4 regions of the Arthrobacter sp. C152 genome follow, and region 1 is predicted to be linked to each of the others. Evidence: riboswitches for the same ligand, from Rfam matches in the RefSeq annotation. Region 1 holds a riboswitch; each other region holds the start of a gene.

Region 1 (4,144 bases):
GCAGCCGGCGGTATTGGGCAGCACCCGGATGCCGTGGTCCACCAGCAGCTGGAACAGCGTGCCGGTCTCGGCGGTGGAGTAGCGCCGCATCGCCACCGTGGTCAGCGCCGTGCCGGATGCCAGGAGGGCGGCGCCGAGGCCGTCCAGGCTGGGCGCGCCACCGGTGCCCATGATCAGCCGGGATCCCAGTTCGACGCCGTCGATCACCAGGGCGTCGCCGTTGCCGGCCTGGCCGGCGGGATTGATGGTGCTGGTTTCGGTCATGGTGTCAGCCTCCCTGTACTGCCGTGACTAGTTCGATCTCGTCACCGTCGGCGAGCGCCGTGGCGAACCATTGGCTGCGCGGCACCACCTGGGCGTTGTGCGCGACGGCGACGCCGAGCTTCCTGCCGTCCGTCGCCTGGCCGTTGGCGGCGAGTGGGCGGCCGGTGACCTGGCTGACGAGCATGGTGATGGACGCGCCATCAGCCACCGTGTGGGGGTTTCCGTTGAGGGTGATGTTCATGCAGTCTCCTTGGTGTGCGTGCCGGCGGCTGTCAGGGGCCGGGAGAACCGGTCCGGGACGAAGGGCTCCCAGCGGGGATCGGCCGTGCCGTCCATCAGGTCCCTGCAGATGGCTGCCGCCGCGGGGGTGAGCAGGACGCCGTGGCGGAAGAATCCGGTGGCGATGACAAGGCCCGGAACATGGCCCGGGCCGGCGCCGGCGGGCTGCGGAACCCGGCCCAGCAGCGGGGCGTTGTCGGGGGTGCCGGGACGCGCGCGGGCGGTGCATTCCAGCAGCTCCAGTTCGGCGACGGCCGGCACCAGGGCCTGGGCGTCCCGCAGAAGCTGGTAGACGCCGCCGGCGCTTAGGCCGCCGGAGAGCGCGTCCTCCCGCTGGGTGGCACCGATGACCACGGTTCCGTCCTGGCGGGGGACGATGTACACCGGAATTCCGTGGACCAGCCCCCGGACGGTGGCGGTCACCAGCGGCCGGAGGTGCCGCGGCACGGCAAGGCGGAGGATGTCGCCGTGCACGGGACGCAGGGGCAGCTCAAGCCCCGCGGGCAGGCTCTCCAGTGCCCCTGCCTGCAGCCCGTTGGCCACCACGGTTTCCGCCGCCCGGATGCTGCCACCCCCGGCGAGGTGGACTCCGGCGACGGCACCGCCTTCCCACCGGAGCCCGGTTGCCCGGTCCGGCACGGCAAACCCGTCCACGGCCCCGGCCGCGGCCACGTCCGGTGTTGCCAGGGCAGCGGCGGCGAGCGCCCGGCGCAGGGACGCGACCAGCCGCCGCGGATCCACCTGGTGGTCGGCGGGGGTGTCCAGCGCGCAGGCGATCCCGGGGCTCAGCAGGGGCTCGCGGCGGCGGGCCTCCCGGACCGTGAGGGGCTCCACCGCCAGCCCGTTGGCCTGCTGCACGGCGCGGAGGTCCATGAAGGCCGCGCGGTCGGCGGCGTCGGCACCCACGGCGAGGGTCGGCGTCGTCTGGTATCCGGAATCGGAACCCGAAGCCGCGGCGACGCCGGCGGCAAAGCCGGGCCACAGCGATGACGATTCGAGCATGAGTTCCAGGAGGTCTTCCTCCTGGTAATGCAGTTCGCTGACCGGGGCCAGCATGCCTGCCGCGGCCCAGCTGGCACCGGTTCCCGGGGCGTCATCGACCAGCACGACCGAACGTCCGGAACGCTGTACCTCCCAGGCGATGCCGTGCCCCACCACTCCCCCGCCGATGACGGCGACGTCGGCCTGGATGGGGGGATCCGCGGGCCCGGGCGAAATGTTGAGGGGGCTGCTCACATGTTTCCTTCCCTACGCCGGCATTAACCGGATCAGGTCAAGCGGTCGGCTCTGACGCCCTCTCAGCCCGGCGCTTTGTGACAGCTGCCGCGGGCTCCCGCAGTACCTGCCCAGTTTAGAGGAACTAGGCTTGCAGGCATGAATCAGTCCCCCTCATTAATTCCCGCCCTGGACGCCGCCCGCCTGTACCTCTGCACGGACGCGCGCCGGGACCGCGGCGACTTCGCGGAATTCGTCGATGCCGCCTTCGCGGGCGGCGTTGACATCATCCAGCTGCGCGACAAGGGCATCGAGGCGGCGGAGGAACTGGACCTCCTGGCGGTGCTGAAGGAGGCAGCGGTGCGCCATGGCCGGCTGTGGGCCGTCAACGACCGGGCGGACATCGCGGTCTTGTCCGGGGCTCCGGTGTTCCACATCGGCCAAAAGGACCTGCCGCTGGCGGCGGCGCGCACCCTGGTCAACGGCAATGCGGCCATCGGCCTCTCCAGCCACACCCCCGCCCAGGTGGACGCCGCGCTCGACGCCGCAGCGGGTCCCTCCGGCCTGGATTACTTCTGCGTAGGCCCCGTCTGGGCCACGCCCACCAAACCCGGCAGGACCGCCGTCGGCCCTGAACTCGTGAAGTACGCGGCCGAAGCATCCCGGCAGGCCGGGGACGCCGTGCCCTGGTTTGCCATCGGCGGCGTCGACCACGGCAACGTGCACGAGGTGGCTGAAGCGGGTGCGCGCAGGATCGTGGTGGTGCGCGCCATCACGGAGGCCGCAGATCCCGCCGCGGCCGCCTCCTCCCTGCTCGACGCGTTGGACGCCGCCGGGTCCTGAGCCTGCGCTATCGGCGCACTTGGGGATACGCTGAGTTTTGTGTCACACCATCGGCTGGCCCCCAACGTCCACGACCACAAGAATGCCCTTGAGGCGGCGTTGGGTGCGCTGCGGACGGAACTGGAGCTGCCCGGCCCCTACCCCGCGGAAGCCGTAGAGGACGCCGAAGCGGCCGTCGCCTCGCTCGAGCTGCCGGCCTACGACCTGACCGGCGTAGGGTTCGTCACCATCGACCCCGCCTCCTCCACGGACTTGGACCAGGCGGTCTTCATCGAGCAGGAGGGCGCGGGCTACCGCGTGTTGTACGCGATAGCCGACGTGCCGGCCTTTGTGGCCCCGGGAGGTCCGCTGGATGCCGAGACGCGGCGCCGCGGCCAGACCTTCTACGCGCCGGACGGCCGCATCCCGCTCCATCCGGAGGTCATCAGTGAGGGCGCCGGCAGCCTGCTGCCGGGCCAGGACTGCTCTGCTTTCGTGTGGCATTTCGTGCTCGACGGCGACGCCGAAGTTTCCTCGGTCGGCGTCCGGCGTGCCCGGGTCCGCAGCCGTGACAAGCTCAGTTACAAGGGTGCCCAGGCGGCCCTGGACGCCGGCAGCGCCCACCCCGTGCTGGAGTTGCTCCGCGAGGTGGGCCTGAAGCGGGTGCAGCTGGAGCGGGCACGCAACGGCGCCAGCCTGAACATGCCGGAGCAGGAGATTGTCCAGCTGCCCGACGGCGGCTTCCGGATCGACGCCGTCCCGCAGCTTCCCATCGAGGACTGGAATGCGCAGATTTCGCTGATGACGGGCATGGCGGCCGCGCAGATGATGCTCGCCGGCAAGGTGGGCATCCTGCGCACCATGCCCGCGCCGGACGAACGCTCCCTGCGGCATTTCCGGCTGCAGACCGAGGTGCTGGGCAGGCCGTGGGACGGGGAAATGAGCTACGGCGAATATCTGCGGTCCCTGGACCCCAGGGACCCGCGCCAGCTGGCCATCATGCATTCGGCCGGCATGCTGTTCCGGGGCGCCTCCTACACGGCCTTTGACGGGGACGTGCCCGAAGACGCCGTCCAGTCAGCCATCGGTGCCGCGTACGCCCACACCACCGCTCCCCTGCGCCGCCTGGTGGACCGCTTCGTGCTGGTGATCTGCGAGGCGTTGAGTAACGGCGGGGACGTGCCCTCCTGGGCCCGCGAAGCCCTTCCGCTGCTGCCGGGGATCATGGCCGGGTCGGACCAGCTGGCGTCCCGGATGGAGCGCATGGCCCTGGACACGGTGGAGGCTGCGCTCCTGGTGAACCACATCGGGCAGGAGTTCGACGCGATCGTGATCTCCGGTTCCAAGCCGCAGAACGGAAACGGCAACGGCAAGAACGGGAACGGCAACTCGGGCATCATCCAGGTGGCCGAGCCCGCAGTGACCGCCCGTTGCGCGGGTGAACTCGAATCCGGCACCAAGGTCAGGGTCCGGCTGCTTGCCTCGGACATCGCTGCCCGGCAGGTCCATTTCGAACTCGTTCCCTAGGGTCTCAGCGCACGCCGTGGTGGTCGGTGCGGCGCAT
Region 2 (4,144 bases), on a different contig from region 1:
CGGAGGCAGCCGCATGATGCAGGCAGTCCTGGCCGTGACAGCCGTCATCCTTTCCCTGGCCGCCGCGGGGGCGATCATCAGGATCGCGCGCGGCCCCTCGCTGCTGGACCGGGTACTCGCGGCCGACGTGCTGCTCGCCATCCTGGGCGCCGCCCTGTGCATCGACATGGCAGTGAACCGCCACCTGAACAACCTCATGCTGGTGGTGGCCATCTCCATCATCGGCTTCATCGGGTCCGTGACAGTGGCCCGCTTCGTTGCCGACCGGAGGGTTGACCCCAATGAATCCTGACTTCTCCGGCCCCGATGCCTGGATCGACGTGGCCTCGGCCGTCTTTATGGTGGTCGGCGCCCTGATGTCCCTCGCGGCCGCCGTCGGCCTGCTGCGCTTCCCGGACCTGCTGACCCGGATGCACGCGGCCACCAAGCCCCAGGTCCTGGGCCTGTTCCTGCTGCTGGCAGCCATAGGCCTGCAGCTGAGGACGTGGTGGGTGTGGCCGGTGCTGCTGGTGGCCTGGATCTTCCAGCTCCTCACGGTCCCCGTGTCCGCGCACATGGTGGGCCGGGCGGGATACCGCACCAAGCACCTGCACCGGGAACTGCTCAGCGCGGACGAACTCGAGGCCGTCGTGCAAAAAGCCGCCGCCGAGGCTGCCCGCGGGGACGGCTCCGGCGACGGCGGTGCGCGCTAGGTCCTAGACGATGTCCTGGCTCTTGGCGAAGCGTGCGATGGCGCGCTGGGTGCCGCGGTTGGCCAGGACCTGGATGATGGCGCTGACCGACGCCGAAATCAACGCGAAGGTCAGGGCCGAACGCAGGCTGGTGGGGACATCCTCGTTCTTGCCGGTGGGCGCTTTCTGCCCGGTGGTCTTTTCCCAGACGGTGTTGACCACCTTGGTTCCGGCCAGGCCCGCGAGCAGGCTCACCCCGGTTCCGAGCAGCTTGATGAAAAGGTTCATTCCCAGTACTCCTTGACGGCGGAAAGCGGACTGCCTCCAGCCTAACCGCTGACCCCGGGCGGCCCGGCCAGGCCCGCCCGCCCTATCCGTCCAGAGCCGAGCCGAGGACGTCCCGGAGGGCTTCCACCACCAGGTCGTGGTCCTGCACCTGGGGCAGCCCGGAAACGGTGACGGTGGCCACCGCTCCCACTCCCGTGACGAAGATGGGGAAGGCACCCCCGTGCGCGGCGTAGCGGGACTGGTCGAACCAGGCGTTGTCTTCAATCCGGCCGCCGCCCAGCCGGCCCCGCAGGCCCACCAGGAGCGACGGCACCTCGTACCGTGCGGCGGTGCGCTGCTTGGCCCGGATCCAGTGGCCGTTGTCAGGCGTGGCGCCCGGCAGTGCGACATGGAAGAGGACTTGCTCGCCCTTGGTGATGTCGATGGCGATGGGAAGGTCCCGCTCCTTGCCCAGTTCCACGAGGAGGAGGCCAAGGTTCAGGGCGTCATCCGGGGAAAACCCGGGGAACTGCAGCTCCCGGACCTCCGCCTCGACGCGGGCGATCAACGCCTCCAGGGACCCTTCGGGCTGCGTGTCGAGGGAATCCGGATCGAACTCGGTCACATGCGGCGGATTGGCACTCATGCCCCACAATCTACCCCTCGCCAGGTGTAAACTTGACCACGCCCGCAAGGGCTGAAATACACGCCTGAATTGAACCAAAACCACCATTTACAACGACAGGGGAGCGCCGCCGTCGGCATCCCGGCCAGGCCGGGAAACCGCAGGTGGGCGCTGAGAGTGCGGACCGCCGCAGACCCTCGAACCTGATCCGGTTAGTACCGGCGCAAGGGAGTCGAGTTCTCGAAGTGATTGGCAACGGCAGTCAATGCCGGATTGCCTCGCTTTCCCCTCCTGTTACCCAGGAGGATCACATGAGCACAGCAGCAATCAAGAAGACCACCAGCAAGTCCTGGCGCGTCGTGGACATTGTGGTGGCGGCCCTCGTCGCCATCGCCGGCGGCGTCATTTTCTGGGCCTGGTCCCAGGGCGCGGCCGCGGTATCCGTGCCGATGAACGCGGCCTACCCGCCCCTGACCGGCCTCATCGCCGGCGGCTGGATGATCCCGGGTGTCCTGGGGATGCTGATCATCCGCAAGCCCGGAGCCGCGCTGTTCTGCGAAACCGTGGCAGCCACCGGTGAACTCCTCATGGGTTCGCAGTATGGCACGTCCGTCCTGTTCTCCGGCTTCGTCCAGGGCCTGGGCGCGGAGATCGTCTTCGCGATCTTCGTCTACCGCAAGTTCAACCTGCCCGTGTCCCTGCTGGCCGGTGCGGCATCCGGCCTGTTCTGCGGCCTGAACGACTCCTTCGCGCCCTGGGGCTGGAACATCGCCTACTCCGGCGCGGACAAGCTGGCCTACATCGTCTTCTGCATGGTCTCCGGAGCCATCATCGCCGGCGCTCTGTCCTGGATCGCGACCCGCGGCTTGGCCCGCACCGGGGTCCTGAGCTCCTTCGCCTCGCGCAAGGCCGCAACGGAGCCCGTCTTCTCCTGATGCCCGCCGCTTCCCAGGACGCCGGGGCTCCCGCCAGGCCTGCCGCCATCACCGCCCGAGGCTGGGGCTGGCGGCATGCCGGCAGGTCCAAGCCGGCCGTCAACGCCCTCAACCTTGACATCAGCCCGGGGGAGCGCGTGCTCCTGCTGGGTCCCTCCGGCGCCGGAAAGTCCACGCTCCTGCATGCCCTTGCCGGGGTGCTGGGGGATGTGAATGACGACGGCGAGGCGGGGGATGCCGACGAGGCGGGTTCGCTGCTGGTCGACGGGGAGTCCCCGCGCGCCCGGCGCGGCCATGCCGGGCTGATGCAGCAGGACCCGGAGACCCAGGTGGTCCTGTCGCGGCTGGGTGACGACGCCGCCTTCGGCGCCGAGAACCTCGCGGTGCCCCGCGACGCCATCTGGGCGCGCGTACACGAGGCGCTGGACGACGTCGGGCTTGCCCACCTTCCGCTGGACCACCCGACGTCGGCCTTGTCCGGCGGGCAGAAGCAGCGCCTCGCGCTGGCCGGCATCCTTGCCATGCGCCCCGGACTGATCCTGCTGGACGAACCCACCGCCAACCTGGACCCGGACGGAGTGCTGGAAGTCCGCGACGCCGTCGCCCGCTGCCTCGACAAGACCGGGGCCACGCTGGTGGTGGTGGAACACCGGGTATCCGTGTGGAAGGACGTCGTGGACCGGATCGTGGTCCTGCAGCCCGGCTCCGCCACTGAGGATGCCGTACTCCTGGACGGCCCGCCGGACCGCGTCCTTGCAGAGGCCCGGACCATGCTCGCTGCCGCGGGAGTCTGGGTGCCCGGTTACGTGCCGGCAACCCGAAGCCGTGCGGCAGTTCCGGCCGCCGGGGCGGGCAACCTCCTGCTGGCCGCCGAGCAGCTTGCCGTTTCCCGCGAGCGTCCGCGCCGCAGCGGCTTCCGGAAGGTGCCGCCGGTCCCGGTCCAGGAAGGCCTCACGGCCCAGGTCCGGGCGGGGGAGGCGCTGGCCATCACCGGGCCGAACGGTGCCGGTAAATCGACCTTCGCCCTGACGCTCGCCGGCCTGCTGGAACCGGTGGCAGGGACGGTGTCCGCCACGCTGGACCTGAGCCGCGGCGCGGGCATCGATCCGTACAAGTGGAAGGCCGAACAGCTGATTTCGCGGGTTGGCACCGTGTTCCAGGAGCCGGAGCACCAATTCGTGACGGGCAAGGTGCTCGATGAACTGCGCTTCGGCCCACGCCACCTGGGCCACGGCGGGGAACGGGTCGACGAGCTGCTGGAGCGGCTCCGGCTGACCGCCCTGGTGGATGCCAACCCGTACACCCTGTCCGGCGGCGAGAAGCGGCGGCTGTCCGTAGCCACCGTCCTGGCCGCCAGCCCGCAGGTCCTGGTGCTGGACGAGCCCACCTTCGGCCAGGACGCCAACACCTGGGCGGAGCTGGCATCGTTCCTGTCCGAACTACTGGACGCCGGCACCGCGGTGGTCTCCGTGACGCACGATGCCGAGTTCACCGCCGCCCTGGGCGGGGCCGAACTGCGGATGGCCGCGGCGGAAGCGGTGGCGCCATGAGGCAGCAACTCACCCTGCGCGGCAACCACGCGCTCCTGACCCGGGCCAACCCGCTGAGCAAGTTCGCCGCCGTCGTGCTCATCACGGCGGTCCTGG
Region 3 (4,144 bases), on a different contig from region 1:
CGTGAGCGAGGCGCCGGCCAGCGACCGGGTGGCCAGCGTCAAGGGCTCCACCCGCCTGGAAGCCAAGAAGCAGCGCCGCCGCGAGTCCCGCGACACCGGCCGCCGCCGCACCGTGATTACCGAAGCGGAGTTCCTGGCGCGCCGGGAGTCCGTCGACCGGCAGATGATCGTCCGGCAGCGCGACGACAGGATCCAGATCGCCGTCCTCGAGGACGGCGTCCTGGCCGAGCACTTCGTCTCCAAGACCCAGCAGGACTCCCTGATCGGCAACGTGTACCTGGGCAAGGTGCAGAACGTGCTGCCCTCCATGGAGGCTGCGTTCGTCGACATCGGGCGCGGCCGCAACGCCGTGCTCTACGCCGGTGAGGTGAACTGGGAGGCCGTCAACCTCGAAGGCAAGCAGCGCCGCATCGAAAACGCCCTGAAGTCCGGCGACACCGTCCTGGTCCAGGTGACCAAGGACCCCGTGGGCCACAAGGGCGCCCGCCTCACCAGCCAGATCTCCCTTCCGGGCCGGTACTTGGTCTACGTGCCGGGTGGTTCCATGACCGGCATCTCCCGCAAGCTGCCCGACGTCGAGCGCAACCGGCTCAAGCGCATCCTCAAGGACCGGCTCCCGGAGCAGGCAGGCGTCATTGTCCGCACCGCTGCCGAAGGCGCTTCCGAGGAGGAGCTGACCCACGACATCAACCGCCTCCGTGCCCAGTGGGAGGGGATTGAAAGCCAGTCCACGTCCACGAAGATCCTGGCGCCGGAACTGCTGTACGGCGAACCGGACCTCACCATCAAGGTGGTCCGGGATGTCTTCAACGAGGACTTCTCGAAGCTGATCGTGTCCGGCGAAGAAGCGTGGGACACCATCGAGGCCTACGTCACCTATGTGGCGCCGGACCTGGTGGGCCGCCTGGAAAAGTGGACCAAGGACCAGGACATCTTCTCGGCCTGGCGCATTGACGAGCAGATCCACAAGGCCCTGGAGCGCAAGGTCTTCCTGCCCTCCGGCGGCTCCCTGGTGATCGACCGGACCGAAGCCATGACCGTGGTGGACGTCAACACCGGCAAGTTCACCGGCAGCGGCGGCAACCTCGAAGAAACAGTCACGAAGAACAACCTCGAGGCTGCCGAGGAAGTGGTGCGCCAGCTCCGCCTGAGGGACATCGGCGGCATCATCGTCATCGACTTCATCGACATGGTCCTGGAATCCAACCGCGACCTTGTACTGCGCCGCCTGGTGGAGTGCCTGGGCCGGGACCGCACCAAGCACCAGGTGGCCGAGGTCACCTCGCTGGGCCTGGTCCAGATGACCCGCAAGCGCATGGGCACCGGCCTGCTCGAAGTCTTCGGCGAGCAGTGCGAGGCCTGCGCCGGCCGCGGCGTGGTCACCCACGACGACCCCGTGGAGCACCGCCGTGCCAACATTGTCGCGGCGGAGCACCACGTACAGCGTTCGGACAACCGGCCCGAATCCAGGCCGGAAGCATCCCGGAACGAGGGGCACCGGACCGACAACGGCCAGCCCGCCGGACGTTCCGAGCGCAAGCGGCGGCGCGGGCGCGGCGGCCAGCAGCCGGAAGCTGCCCCGGCGGCGCCCGTGCATGTGCACACCGTCCATCCGGACCCGGCCGACGCCGAGCGGCACGCGAAGGCGGAGGCCACCAGGCTCGCCCTGGCCAACATCGCCGCTGCCGCCCACGCGGCGCACCTGCACGATGACGAGGTTGCGGCCGCCCGGCAGGCGGCGCCGGCCCAGCCGCTGGTGCAGCAGGAGTCCCCGGCAGAGCCGGAGAAGCACGACGCCGGCACCCGGCCGGCTGCCGTCCTCACCTTCGGCGGCGAAACAGTGCCGTTGCCGTTCGTGGACCACGCAGGGGAGCAGCAGGCCCAGCCCGCGCTCACCCTGGACCGGCTCGCGGAAGCTTTCGCGCACCTGGGACAGCCCGCTCCTGCCGTGGAAACCGCGCAGCCTGCTCCCGCGGTGGAAACCGCGCCCGCCGAGGCTGCGCCGGAGGCCAATCCTGCGGCGGCCGGCCCGGAAACGGCAGCGGCTGCCCCGGACCAGTCCCGCCAGCGCCGGCCGCGGCGCCACCGGGGTGCCAGCCGCGCCCAGGGCGCTGCCAACGAGACCACCGTCCAGCACCACGAGAGCGCGCCGGGGTCCGCCGCCGGGCACTCGCACGAGGCCAAGGCTCCGGAAACGGCGAAAGCCCAGTCAGCCGCTGCTGGCAAGCCCGCCGAGGAACCGATTATCCTCGGTGTCGGAGTGCCCGCGTCGGAGCTCTAGGCGCCAACGCATCACCGGAAGTCCCCGCGCCGCGGGCCGTTTCCCTCACGCCAGGGGAACGGCCCACGGGCGGGGACTTCCTGCATCCGCGGCAGTCACCTATTGCGGGCCGGCCATAACAGCTAGTCTGGAAACCGACACGGGGTGCCGCGCACAGGGCCGGCTGAGATCCACACCCGTTGAACCTGTCCGGCTAGTACCGGCGAAGGGATGTCCGTTGTCTTCGACCCTTTCCATGCCCCTGCCAGCTGCGTCCGGAAGCGCCGTGAAGCCAGCGGGGCGCGCGATCCCACGGGTCCTGTCCATCGCAGGATCCGACCCCTCCGGTGGCGCCGGCATCCAAGCCGACCTTAAGAGCATCGCCGCGCACGGCGGGTATGGCATGGCAGCCATCACCGCCCTGACAGCGCAGAACACCCGCGGCGTCCAGGCGGTCCACGTTCCCCCTGCCGCCTTCCTGGCCCAGCAACTCGAGGCGGTCAGCGACGACATCTGCATCGACGCGGTTAAGATCGGCATGCTGGGCGACGACGCCGTCATCGGCATCGTCCGTGACTGGCTTGCCGCGGTGCGTCCCGCCGTCGTGGTCCTGGACCCGGTGATGGTGGCCACCAGCGGCGACCGGCTGCTGAAGGAATCCGCGGAAGCCGCGCTCCGTGACCTGCTGCCCCTGGCCCACCTCATCACCCCCAACCTGCCCGAGCTTGCCATGCTGGTGGGCGAAGAGCAGGCGCAAACGTGGGCGGCGGCACTGGAGCAAGGGCGGCGGCTGGCCGACGCCACCGGTGCCACCATCCTGGTGAAAGGCGGGCACCTGGGCGGATCCGCCTGCCCGGATGCGCTGGTGAACACCTCCGGCCAGCTCTCCAGCGAAGTGGTGGAGGTGCCTGGAGAGCGGGTGCCCACCCGCAACAGCCACGGGACGGGCTGCTCGCTGTCCTCCGCGATGGCCACCGTGCAGGCGCGCGTGGGCAACTGGGAAGCATCCCTGCGTACGGTCAAGCCGTGGCTGGCCGGAGCCCTGGAAAACTCCGGACAGCTGGAGGTGGGGCAGGGGAACGGGCCCGTCCACCATTTCCACCACGTCCGGCCTTCCCTGCCGGAGGGCGGCTTCGCGGCACGGCTGTGGTCCGAATCCGAGCCGTACCTGGCCGAAATCCATGAGCTGGACTTCATCCGGGGCCTGGCCGGCGGCCACCTTCCCGAGAAAGAGTTTGCCTACTACCTCGCCCAGGACGCGATCTACCTCAACGGCTACTCCCGGGTCCTGGCGAGGGCCAGTGCGCTGGCCCCGTCGGAGGCGGAACAGCTGTTCTGGGCCGGGTCTGCCCGGCAGTGCCTCGAGGTGGAATCGGAGCTGCACCGGTCGTGGCTGAGCACCCGCCCGGCGCAGCGCGGCCTGGGCCCCGTGACCAAGTCCTACGTTGACCACCTGACCGCGGCATCGGCGTCGGGCAGTTACGCGGTGCTGGCCGCCGCGGTCCTGCCCTGCTTCTGGCTCTACGCCGAAGTGGGCGAAAAGCTGCACGCCCAGTTCCTGGCGGCGGGGGAGCCCCACGGCCACCCGTATGCGGACTGGCTGCGCACCTACGCCGACGAAGCCTTCGCCGAGGCCACCCGCCAGGCCATCTCGATTGTGGACGCGGCCGGGCGGAACGCCCCTGACAACGAACGGGACGCCATGGTGACGGCCTTCCGGCAGTCCTGCCAGCTCGAAGTCGATTTCTTCGACGCGCCGCGGCTGCATTCCTGACGTTCCGCCGGCAACTGCGCCGGTATCATGGAACGGCACGGTGACGGCGCGGCCGTGGGCCTGTGGTTACTATCACAACCCACCCGCCGGAACCAGCCTCATTTGCGGCC
Region 4 (4,144 bases), on a different contig from region 1:
GGCGCGTTTCAGTGCTGCGTCATGGGTGGCGACAAAGATCTCAGTGAAGCCCATGGGATGTGCCCTTCTTCCGTCGGCAAAGCTGCATTCCGGGCGCCGCTGGCCGCCCGGGTGTACGGCATCAGCCTAGTAGCTGCGGGCAGGGCCACGCACGCATGGCCCTACCGGATGGCCACGCGGAGCTTGTTGCGCCACGGATCCTCAAAGCGGAGTTCGGCGCCGGTGTGGTGGGCTGGCACTCCGGCGACCTTGAGCCGGTCAGCCAGCGCCCCGACGTCGTCACCGGCGGGAACTTCGATGAGCACCTCGCCCAGGCCAAGCGTGTCCTTGCGGGGACCGGCGCCGCGGCTGTTCCAGACGTTCATGGCCATGTGGTGGTGGTAGCGCCCGGCGGAGACGAACAACGCCTGGCCGTGCCAGCCGGCGGTTTTTTCGAAGCCGAGTGTTCCGACGTAGAAATCGCGCGCGGTCTGCACGTCGCCCACCTGCAGGTGCACGTGCCCGACGCCGGCGGCCGTGGCGCGCTGGCTTTCAAGTGATTCCTCGGTGAGGTGCTGTTCGAGGTACCGCTGCGGCGGCAGGGCCAGGCTGTCCATGACGACGTCGGTCCCGTTCCATGACCAGTTGCTGCGGGGCCGGTCCCAGTAGAGCTCGATGCCGTTGCCTTCGGGGTCGGTGAAGTAGAAGGCCTCGCTGACGAGGTGGTCGGCGCTGCCGGTGAAGGCCCGCGGCTCGTACTGCGCGGCGGTGGCAATGGTGGCCGCCAGGGACGCCTGGTCCTCGAAGAGCAGCGCGGTGTGGAAGAGGCCCGCCTCGCCCCTGCCGGGGAGGTTCAGGCCCGGGGCCGGCGCGAGGTGCACCAGCGGCTTCCGGAGCCGGCCCAGGTACAGTCCCCCGTCCTGTTCCGCCACGACGTCAAGGCCGAGGGCGCGCTGGTAGTAGTCGGTCATGACCTTCATGTCGCCCACCTTGAGCATGACGGTGCCCATGGCGAGGTCGGCGGGTAGGAGGTCCTGGGTGGTGGCTTCTGCAGTCATTGAATGCTCCCTGTGGTGCGGGCCCTCCGGATGAGGTGTCCACCCATTAAAATTACTTGAAGCTTCAATTTATTCCAAGTGCCGGGCAGGGAATCTCCGGCGGCTTCGGCTCACCGGATGAGCCGGCCGCCGAGCACGACGTGCGCAAGCGCCCTGACCGTCTCTGGCACTGCCCGCGGGTCCTCGGCGCACACCACGACGTCGGCCCGGGCACCTTCGGCGAGATTGTCCCCTCCCAGCCACGTACGGGCTGACCAGCAGGCCGCGTCCAGGGCGGCGGCCATGGGGAGGCCGGCGGCGTGCAGGGCCAGGATTTCGTCCGCAATCCGGCCGTGGCGGATGACGCTGCCGGCGTCCGTGCCGGCGAAGATCCGCACGCCGGCTTCATAGGCCTCCGCTACCCGTTCGGCCCGGCGTTCCCAGAGCGCCCGCATGTGGGCGGCGTAGCGGGGAAACTTCGGCTCCGCCTGCGCGGCGATGTGGGGGAATGTTGCAATGTTGACCAGGGTGGGCACGATCGGCACACCCTGCTCCGCGAAGCGCGGCAGGTGCCGGGGCAGGAGCCCGGTGGCATGCTCGATGCAGTCGATGCCGGCGTCGAGCATCTGGTCGAGGGTGTCTTCGGCGAAGCAGTGGGCCGTTACCCGGGCGCCTTCGTCATGGGCGGCCTGGACGGCATCGCGTACGACGGCGGCGGGAAAGGACGGCGCCAGGTCACCGATGCCCCTGTCGATCCAGTCCCCCACCAGTTTGACCCAGCCGTCGCCGTCGCGCGCCTGCTTGCGGACGGCCTCGACGAGGCCGTCCGGCTCGACTTCCTCCGCGAACCCCCGCAGGTAGCGCCGCGTCCGCGCAATATGCCGGCCGGCACGGATGAGGACGGGGAAGTCCCGGCCGCCCTGCATCCAGCGGGTGTCCGCGGGCGAGCCCGCGTCCCGGACCAGGAGTGTTCCGGCGTTGAGGTCTGCCCTGGCCTGCTCTTCAGCGGTGGCGGAGTCGACGGGCCCGCCGGGGCCGAGGCCAATATGGCAGTGGGCATCCGCGAACCCCGGCAGCACCCACCCGTCGAGGATCCGGCCAGGCGGTGATGCAGGGCGGCTGAACGTGAGCCGGCCATCGACCGACCAGAGCCCGTGCTCCACGCTCTCCGGGCCGGTCAGGATGGGGCCGCTGAACTCGATGACTTCTGGCATCGGTACTTCCTTTCGCTGCCCGCACAGGCTAGCACCGGGGAATGTTACGGGGCTCGCTGCGGGGCGTGTGGTAGCTTCGTTCCTGACCACACGGGTGCCCCTGCAGGGGCTGAGATCGGGCTGACGCAGCCTGCGACCGTTGAACCTGTCCGGGTAATGCCGGCGAAGGAAGTGAGTATTCCTTGAGTACACAAAACACCCAGTTGAACCCTGCCCGGATCCCGGCCGGGGAGTCCGCGGAAGCACCGCAGGTGACCCAGTCCCTGAAGTCGCATTCGCTGGCGTACATCGAAGACGCCGGGTCCGGGATCCGGGTCCCGGTGACCGAGATTGCGCTGCAGGATTCGCCGAACGGCCAGCCCAACCCTCCCTTCCGGACGTACCGGACTGCGGGCCCGGGCAGCGACCCGGTACGCGGCCTGCAGCCCTTCCGGGAGCAGTGGATCGCAGAGCGCGGGGACACCGAAGCGTACAGCGGCCGGGAGCGGAACCTGCTCGACGACGGCCGCTCGGCGCTGCGCCGCGGCGCCGCCTCGGCAGAGTGGAAGGGCGCGCAGCCGGTGCCCCGCCGCGCCGTCGAAGGCCGCACGGTGACCCAAATGCACTATGCCCGGCAGGGGATCATCACGCCGGAAATGCGGTTCGTGGCGCTTCGGGAGAACTGCGACGTCGAACTGGTCCGCAGCGAGCTGGCCGCCGGCCGGGCGATCATCCCCAGCAACATCAACCACCCCGAATCCGAGCCGATGATCATCGGCAAGGCCTTCCTGGTGAAGATCAACGCCAACATCGGCAACTCTGCGGTCACCAGCTCCATCGCCGAAGAGGTGGACAAGCTGCAGTGGGCCACCCAGTGGGGCGCCGACACGGTCATGGACCTGTCCACCGGCGACGACATCCACACCACCAGGGAGTGGATCATCCGCAACTCCCCCGTGCCGATCGGCACCGTTCCCATCTACCAGGCCCTGGAAAAAGTCAACGGCGAAGCGAACGCCCTGACCTGGGAGATCTTCCGCGACACCGTGATTGAACAGTGCGAGCAGGGCGTGGACTACATGACCATCCACGCCGGCGTGCTGCTGCGTTATGTGCCGCTGACCGCCAACCGGGTCACGGGCATCGTCTCGCGCGGCGGGTCCATCATGGCCGGCTGGTGCCTTGCACACCACCAGGAGAACTTCCTCTACACCCACTTCGACGAGCTCTGCGAAATCTTCGCCAAGTACGACGTCGCGTTCTCCCTGGGCGACGGCCTGCGCCCCGGTGCCACCGCGGACGCCAACGACGCCGCCCAGTTCGCCGAGCTGGACACCCTGGCAGAGCTCACCCAGCGCGCCTGGGAATACGACGTCCAGGTGATGGTGGAAGGCCCCGGCCACGTGCCGTTCCACCTGGTCCGCGAAAACGTGGAGCGCCAGCAGGAACTCTGCAAGGGCGCCCCGTTCTACACCCTGGGCCCCCTGGTGACCGACGTCGCCCCCGGCTATGACCACATCACCTCGGCCATCGGCGCCACGGAAATCGCCCGGTACGGCACCGCGATGCTCTGCTACGTCACCCCGAAGGAACACCTGGGCCTGCCCAACAAGGACGACGTGAAGACGGGCGTGATCACCTACAAGATCGCGGCCCACGCCGCGGACCTCGCCAAGGGGCACCCGGGCGCGCACGAACGGGACGACGCCCTGTCCAAGGCCCGCTTCGAGTTCCGCTGGCGGGACCAGTTCGCGCTGTCCCTGGACCCCGAGACGGCCGAGGCGTTCCACGACGAAACCCTTCCGGCCGAACCGGCCAAAACGGCCCACTTCTGCTCCATGTGCGGGCCGAAGTTCTGCTCGATGCGGATCAGCCAGGACATCCGGGACGAATACGGGTCGGCCGATTCGCAGGCGGCGCTGGCGGAAATGGCAT

The links. Region 1 has a riboswitch for thiamine pyrophosphate ahead of thiO (glycine oxidase ThiO). Riboswitches for the same ligand answer to the same signal wherever they lie in the genome.
Region 2: linked by a shared signal. The riboswitch ahead of ACYSM9_RS05520 (ECF transporter S component) and the one ahead of thiO (glycine oxidase ThiO) in region 1 are both predicted to bind thiamine pyrophosphate.
Region 3: linked by a shared signal. The riboswitch ahead of thiD (bifunctional hydroxymethylpyrimidine kinase/phosphomethylpyrimidine kinase) and the one ahead of thiO (glycine oxidase ThiO) in region 1 are both predicted to bind thiamine pyrophosphate.
Region 4: linked by a shared signal. The riboswitch ahead of thiC (phosphomethylpyrimidine synthase ThiC) and the one ahead of thiO (glycine oxidase ThiO) in region 1 are both predicted to bind thiamine pyrophosphate.

The regions. Positions count from the first base shown of each region.
Region 1 is NZ_JBTZSU010000014.1:62,528-66,671, forward strand. It holds gene ACYSM9_RS11845 (thiazole synthase) at 1-264, opposite strand, end outside; gene thiS (sulfur carrier protein ThiS) at 269-505, opposite strand; gene thiO (glycine oxidase ThiO) at 502-1,779, opposite strand; TPP riboswitch at 1,772-1,890, opposite strand; gene thiE (thiamine phosphate synthase) at 1,918-2,601, shown strand; gene ACYSM9_RS11865 (RNB domain-containing ribonuclease) at 2,641-4,107, shown strand; gene ACYSM9_RS11870 (MFS transporter) at 4,112-4,144, opposite strand, start outside.
Region 2 is NZ_JBTZSU010000005.1:155,860-160,003, reverse strand. It holds gene ACYSM9_RS05545 (Na+/H+ antiporter subunit E) at 1-17, shown strand, start outside; gene ACYSM9_RS05540 (monovalent cation/H+ antiporter complex subunit F) at 14-292, shown strand; gene mnhG (monovalent cation/H(+) antiporter subunit G) at 282-692, shown strand; gene ACYSM9_RS05530 (DUF4235 domain-containing protein) at 696-959, opposite strand; gene ACYSM9_RS05525 (heme-degrading domain-containing protein) at 1,042-1,584, opposite strand; TPP riboswitch at 1,672-1,811, shown strand; gene ACYSM9_RS05520 (ECF transporter S component) at 1,875-2,498, shown strand; gene ACYSM9_RS05515 (ABC transporter ATP-binding protein) at 2,498-4,048, shown strand; gene ACYSM9_RS05510 (energy-coupling factor transporter transmembrane component T family protein) at 4,045-4,144, shown strand, end outside.
Region 3 is NZ_JBTZSU010000019.1:7,923-12,066, reverse strand. It holds gene ACYSM9_RS13675 (Rne/Rng family ribonuclease) at 1-2,281, shown strand, start outside; TPP riboswitch at 2,412-2,509, shown strand; gene thiD (bifunctional hydroxymethylpyrimidine kinase/phosphomethylpyrimidine kinase) at 2,517-4,034, shown strand.
Region 4 is NZ_JBTZSU010000011.1:16,634-20,777, forward strand. It holds gene ACYSM9_RS10060 (hypothetical protein) at 1-54, opposite strand, end outside; gene ACYSM9_RS10065 (VOC family protein) at 162-1,037, opposite strand; gene ACYSM9_RS10070 (amidohydrolase family protein) at 1,148-2,230, opposite strand; TPP riboswitch at 2,311-2,418, shown strand; gene thiC (phosphomethylpyrimidine synthase ThiC) at 2,413-4,144, shown strand, end outside.